DNA from 2 places in the Variovorax sp. NFACC27 genome. Region 1 is predicted to be linked to the other one. Evidence: riboswitches for the same ligand, from Rfam matches in the RefSeq annotation. Region 1 holds a riboswitch; the other holds the start of a gene.
What was found. Region 1 has a riboswitch for cobalamin ahead of ABL840_RS23005 (TonB-dependent receptor domain-containing protein). Riboswitches for the same ligand answer to the same signal wherever they lie in the genome.
Positions count from the first base shown of each region.

Region 2: another riboswitch for cobalamin. It lies ahead of ABL840_RS14485 (TonB-dependent receptor); the one in region 1 lies ahead of ABL840_RS23005 (TonB-dependent receptor domain-containing protein).

Region 1 is NZ_CP157613.1:4,909,547-4,912,949, forward strand. Features, by position in the region: gene ABL840_RS23000 (cobyrinate a,c-diamide synthase) at 1-158, opposite strand, end outside; gene ABL840_RS23005 (TonB-dependent receptor domain-containing protein) at 143-2,062, opposite strand; cobalamin riboswitch at 2,152-2,409, opposite strand; gene ABL840_RS23010 (ClcB-like voltage-gated chloride channel protein) at 2,464-3,403, shown strand, end outside.
Region 2 is NZ_CP157613.1:3,089,026-3,092,428, forward strand. Features, by position in the region: gene ybaL (YbaL family putative K(+) efflux transporter) at 1-593, shown strand, start outside; gene ABL840_RS14475 (hypothetical protein) at 628-1,032, opposite strand; gene ABL840_RS14480 (hypothetical protein) at 1,203-1,424, shown strand; cobalamin riboswitch at 1,504-1,800, shown strand; gene ABL840_RS14485 (TonB-dependent receptor) at 2,073-3,403, shown strand, end outside.

The DNA.
Region 1 (3,403 bases):
CGGCCCTGGCGCGCATGCAGCCGCGCCAGCGCGGCCGCGACGGTGGTCTTGCCCTGCCCCGAGGCCGGGGCGGCCACGAGCACGGCGGCGCATGAAACCGCCGCGGCACCGCTGGCGGTGCCGTCCGGACGGGAAGATGAGCTTATTGAGGCGTCCACTTGAGACCGACGTACGCGGTGCGGCCTGCGGTGGCGTACAGCCGCGCGAACTGGTAGTCCTTGTTGCCCGCATTGTCGACGCGCGCGACCAGGTTGAGGTCGCGCGTGATCTGCGTGGTGGCCGACAGGTTCAGCACCGTGTAGCCGCCGAGCTTGACGCTGTTGGCGGTATCGTCGTAGCGGCGGCTGGAGGTCTGCACCTCGGCTCCCAGCGTCCAGCCAGCGACGCGCCAGTCGGCGCCGATGGTGGCGTGGCGCTGCGCGCGGCGGGCCAGCAGGTTGTGGGTGGCAAGGTCGCGCGGGTCCTGGAAGTCGAGCGAGCTGCGCAGCGTGACGTCGCCGATGCGGTGGCTGCCCGACAGGGTGACGCCCTGGTAACGCGCGCGGGCCGTGCTCGCGTAGCAGCCGAAGGACGAGGCGCAGCCCTTGGCCGAGCCGTCGAACACGATCAGGTTCTGCACGCGGTTGGCGTACGCGACCACGCCCAGCTGGGTGGCGCCCTCGGTGTACTGCAGGCCCAGCTCTAGGTTGCGGCTCGATTCGGGCTTGAGCGTGGCCAGGCCGTATTCGCTGAAGCGCTGGTACAGCGTGGGCACGCGGAAGGCGGTGCCGGCCGACGCCGTGAAGCGCAGCGACGGCGTGATGGCATAGCCGTAGGCCGCGCTGCCGGTGGTCTTGCCGCCGAACTCGCTGTCCCTGTCGTGGCGCACGTGCAGTTGCAGCGAGTGCGGGCCCTGCACGAAGCCGTAGCCGAGCGAAATGGCGTTCTGCGAGCGGTCGCGCGACAGCAGCTTCGAGGTGGTGGTGGGCGCGTTCTCGAGTGCGTCCTCGCGGCGCTCCAGCGTGGCGGTGACAAGGTGCGGGCCGAAGCGGAATTCGTTCTGGAACAGGTAGCCGCGCAGCTTGGTCTCGGTCCGGTAGAACGAGGGCTGCGTCTTGTAGACCGACTGCGAGTCGGTCACCTGCACGCGGGTGCTGTAGATGTCGTTCCACTTGGCCGACCAAGTCAGGCCGGCGGTGCGCAGCGTGTTGCTCGACACGTCGTCGCGGAACAGGATCGGCGGCTTGGTCTTGTAGGCCACGGTGGCGTCGTAGCCCGCCTTGGTGTCGCTGGCGAGCATCGTGGCCTCGATGCGCTGGTCGGGCGTGATCTGGAAGCCCAGCTTCACGTTGCCCGAGGTGCTGTTGTAGCCGTCGCGATCGGGGCTGGTGAAGCCGTCCTTGGTCACGTTGCGCTTGTCCACGGGCTGCACGTTGTAGCCCTTGCTCTCTTCATGCGCCACGCCGAACGAGTAGTCGAAGAGGCCCGACTTGCCGCTCACGCCGCCTTCGATCTTGCGCAGGCCGTAGCTGCCGATGCCGATGCCCGCGTAAGGCGACACGCCCTCCTCGCCGCGCCTGGTGAAAAGCTGGATCACGCCGCCCACGGCGTCGGAGCCGTAGACCGCGGCGGCCGGGCCGCGCAGCACTTCGATGCGGTCGATCTGCGAGAGCGGAATGCCTTCCCAGCCGGCGCCGCCGGTGGATTGCGAGTCGATGCGCACGCCGTCGAGGTACACGGCGGTGAAGCGCGTCTCGGCGCCACGGATGAACAGGCTGGTGGTGTTGCCCACGCCGCCGGAGCGCGAGATCTCGATGCCGGGCAGGCGCGAGAGCACGTCGGCCACGCCGGTCGCGCCGCTGCGCTCGATCGCCTTGCGGTCGACGATGGAGACGTCACCCACGAGGTCCGACAGCGGCTGCGGCGTGCGGTTGGCCGTGACCACCGTCTCGGCGAGGGCTGGCGCCTCCTGCGCATGGACCGCCGTGCCGCCGAAGGCGGAAACCAGTGCGAGCGGCAGGCAGGCCTGGCGGAAACGGCGCGCAGGAACGCGGCCGCGGGAAAAGCAAACGTGGGAAATCATGAATCAAGCGAACGAACGTCAATACCCCTGGCCGGCCTCCCCGCCGGCGCCTGGGCGCAATGGCCGCGCATGCGTTCATCGTCGACGCGTGCGGCAGCCGCCTTGTTGGCCGGTATCCGGGCTGGCAGAACGGCTCCTCACCGCCTTCCCAGACACCTGTTTCAGGGCGTCCAGTGGCTTCGATGGAAAGGGGCTGGCACCTTGCGGCGCCGTCTGCTTGACCGTTGCGGGGGCAGCGCAGGCGGCTTCGGCCTTGTTCCGGTACGAACCCGGGGCTTCCACTCCTGCTTCCCGTTGAACTGCGCCGTGCGAACCACGGCGCGAGCACCAACGGGCGGAATTCTATGCCCTGCCCAGCGCTACTTAAGTCGAAAGTCGTGGTACCGCTAACATCGACGGCCATGATGCGGCCCGCCTCGGTCTTCCTGAATCTTCGCTCGGCGCTGCAGCGTCTCTTCGGTGTCTCGGGCTGGCAGTCGATGCTGCTGTGGTCCATCGTGGCCGGACTGCTCGGCACGCTGGCGACCGAACTCTTTCGCGCGGCACTGCTGGCCTTCGAGCATCTGGTGCTCGGGCCCGGCGAAGGGCTCGTGGCGATGGCCAAGCACCTGCCGTGGTGGGCGCGCATCGCCTGCCCCACGCTCGGCGGGCTGGTGGCGGGACTGCTGCTGGTGCTCGCGAAGCGCGTGGCCGAGCGCAGCGCCACCTCGGACTACATGGAAGCCATCGTGCTGGGCGATGGGCGCATTCCGGTGGCGCAGACGCTGGCGCGCAGCGCGTCGTCGCTGGTGAGCATCGGCACCGGCGGCTCGATCGGGCGCGAGGGCTCGATGGTGCAGCTGGCGGCGCTGGCATCTTCGCTGTTCGGGCAGGTGTTTCGCTTTCCGGCCGAGCGGCTGCGGCTGCTGGTGGCCTGCGGCGCAGCGGCCGGCCTCACGGCAGCCTACAACGCGCCCATTGCCGGCGCCTTCTTCGTCGCGGAGATCGTGCTGGGCTCCATCGCGATGGAGAGCGTGGGACCGATCATCATCGCCTCGGTAGTCGCCAACGTCGCGATGCGGGCGCTGCCGGGCTACCAGCCGCCCTACAGGATGCCGCCGTTCCCGGAAATCCACGGCACCGAGGTCGTGCTGTTCTGCGTGCTCGGCGTGCTGCTGGGCTTCGCGGCGGTCGGCTTCCTGCGCGCGCTGCAGGGCAGCCGGGCGCTCTTCTCGCGGCTGCCGCTCGCGCTGCCGTGGCGGCTGGCGCTGGGCGGGCTCGTGATGGGCGCGGTGTCGGTGCCGATGCCGGAGGTCTGGGGCAATGGCTACAGCGTGGTGAATTCGGTGCTGCACACGCCAT
Region 2 (3,403 bases), 1.8 Mb from region 1:
TGCTGGCCGGGGCGCTGATTTCCATCGCCACCAATCCGCTGTGGTTCAGCCTGATCGCACCGATGCAGAAATGGCTGCATGCCCATTCCTCCTTCGCGCGCGGACTCGAGATGCGCGACGACCCGCTCGCCGAACTGCCCATGACCACCGAGGCGAAGTACCTCTCGCGGCAGGTGGTGCTGGTGGGCTACGGCCGGGTGGGGCGCCGCATCGCGGCGGAGCTCGACGCGAACGACATCCCCTACGTGGTGGCCGAGCAGAACCGCGAACTGGTCGAGAAGCTGCGCGAGGCCGGCACCCCGGCCGTCTGGGGCGACGCGGCCGATCCGGCCGTGCTGATACAAGCGCACATCGCCCGCGCCCGCGTGCTGGTCGTGGCCACGCCCGACACCATGAACGTGCGCCAGATGATGGAAACCGCGCGCACGCTCAACCCGACCATCCAGACGGTGATCCGCAGCCACAACGAGCAGGAGGCCCGGCTGCTCACGCAGGAAACCTCCGCCACCGTGTTTCTCGGCGAGCAGGAACTGGCCCAGGCCATGGCCCGCGACGTGGTCCAGCGCGCCGTGTCGATGGCCGTGCCGGCCTGAGGGCCCCTGAAAGGGACTCTTTCCCTTCAGGGCTTCAGAGGTCTTCGATCACCAGCGTGCGGTAGCGCTGGGCGATGGAGTAGGGCACGGTTCGCACCAGCTCCATCAGCCGCTCGGCGGCCGCGCCGTCCTTCGTCCTGACGAGCAGGCCGGTATGGCCCTCTTTCGCCAGCTTGGCATAGGCGCGCACCGTGGCCGCGTCGGTGCCGGCGGAGGGCAGGGGGCTGTCGGCCGACCTCACGGTCGGGACGATCTCCGCGAGAACCGTCTCGGCTGGAAGCAGGTAGACCTCGTCGCCGCTCATGCCCTTTTCGATCAGGCGGTGGCCGATGCGGTCCGCATCCTCGGCGCTGGGGAACATCACCATCGAGTAGCCGGTCGGGTAGAAGGCGCCGCCGATGCTCGATCGCATGCCGGGTTCAAGAGTGAAGTGCTTCATGCTGCCTCCTGTTCTTGGTCGGTTCTTCTTGGAGTCTCGTGAGTCCCTGTTGATACAACATTAGGTCGCACCCGGGGCGTGCTCTGTAGGAGAACCCCGAAAGCTCTGTCAACCACGCCCGTGCATTTCCTGTTCATCCAGTAGTCAGGCAGCACATTCATCCTTGCACCATGCCCTCTCCCAGAAACATCGCACTCACCGTCCACGAACTGGAGGCGGGCGAGTTCTACTGGGTGCTGATGGAGGCCGTGGACGACACGCCCGGCGAAACCTCCCACGTCTATGTGCCGCTGGAAGCCGCCCACGAGCCCTACGCCACCTATTCGAACGCTCTGGTGGCCGGCGTGGCCATGATGCGACGGCTGTTCGGCCCCGACGGAAAGCCCGGCTGAAGCCCGCGGCGCGGCCCCTCCCGAGGGGGCGCTACCTATAATCCCGCCGTTCCGGTGCGGCAGTTTTCATTAACTGCGCCGGACAACACGGTTCGAAGGTGCCCCGCACGCCATCTCATCCATGGCGACGGGGTTAAACGGGAAGCAGGTGCGCCGCGTCGTCGTTCTCTTGATCGATCGATGCGTCAATTCCTGCGCTGCCCCCGCAACGGTCAGCGGATCTGGAAACCCTCACGCACGTGCCATCTCGGTTGGCACGGGCAGCCACTGCGCTTCGGCGTGGGAAGGCGAGGATTTCCGTCGTGGCGTGCATCCACATGAAGCACGCCGCGGCGCTCCGCAAGCCCGGATACCGGCCCTCGCAACCGCCTTCGGACGCTGCGGGAGTGCGTGTCCGGGCCTGCCGCATCCCTCGCCCCCGAGCCGCCGCAGTCCCTTCGCCTCTTCTTCCGCCGCGTCCTTCATCGGTCGGGAGCCTGCGGGGACGCAGGCCGGAGGAGAAGCTACATGGGTCATGCATCGCCGCGGCGCGATCGCAAGGGTGTGCCGCCACCGCGCAGGACACGCCTTTCGGGTCTTTCGGGCCTTTCGGGCCTTTCGGGCCTTTCGGGCATTTCATTGGGATTGGGGCTGGTTTTCGGGCCTTCGGTGGCCCTGGCGCAATCCCAGGACGAAACAGTCGTCGGCGGCGGCCAGAGCCTCAAGCCCATACAGGTGGAGGCCGACCGGCACGTGCCGCTGGCCATCGACGAGCCCACCCAGACCGGCAGCCGCCTCGGCCTCACGCCGCTGGAGACGCCGGCCAGCATCGAGGTGCTGACGGGCGACACCATCCGCGCGCGCGGCGACGTCTCGGTGGTCGATGCCGTCACCCGCGCCACCGGCATCACGGGCGCGCCGGGCCCGGGCAACGGCGGCACCGCGCTGGGGGCTCGCGGCTTCCTGGGCCACGGTTCGGTGATGCAGCTCTTCGACGGCACGCGCCTCTTCGCGGGTGCCGGCACCGTCACCTTCCCCTTCGACACCTGGTCTGCCGACCGCATCGAGGTGCTGCGCGGCGCGGCCTCGGTGATGTACGGCGAGGGCGCCATCGGCGGCGCGATCAACGTGGTGCCGAAGAAGCCCACGCGCGGCCCGATCCGCAATGAAGCGCTGGTCACGCTGGGCTCCGACGCCACGCGACAGGTGGCCTTCGGCAGCGGCGGGGCGATCGACGACAGGCTTTCGTACCGCTTCGACATCAGCCAGCGCAACACCGACGGCTTCATGCAGCGCGGCGAGGCCGAGAGCCTTGCCGTGAGCGCGGCCGTGCGGCTGGACGTATCGCCGCAGCTGCAGTTCACGCTCTCGCACGACGAGGGCCGGCAGTCGCCGCAGCGCTACTACGGCGTGCCGCTGATCGACGGCCGCCTGAGCAGCCAGACCCTGCGCCAGAACTACAACGTGGACGACGCCGAGATCAAGTACCGCGACAAGTGGACCCGCCTCGACGCCCAGTGGACGCCCAACGAATCCGTCACCGTGCGCAACCAGCTCTACCGGCTGGAGAGCAAGCGCCACTGGCGCAACAGCGAGACCTACACCTACAACGCCATCACCCGTCGCGTGACGCGCGGCGACTACCTGGAGATCGGCCACGACCAGGAGCAGATCGGCAACCGCACCGACGCCACCTTCAGGCACCGGCTGTTCGGCCTCGCCAACCAGGTGCTGGTGGGCTTCGACGCGAACCGCATCGACTTCACGCACACCAACGATTCGCCTTACGGCGGCCGCTCGGTGGTCGACCCCTTCGTCTTCAACCCGGGCTACTACGCCTCGCCCGTGGCCTACACGCCGCGCTACAAGACGAAGACCAGCACCTACGCCTTCTTCGCCGAGGACAAGCTGGCCTTCGACGAACAGTGGTCGGTGGTGGGCAGCCTGCGCTGGGACCACGCGAAGGTCGCGCGCACCGACTTGCAGAACGCCGCCAACAG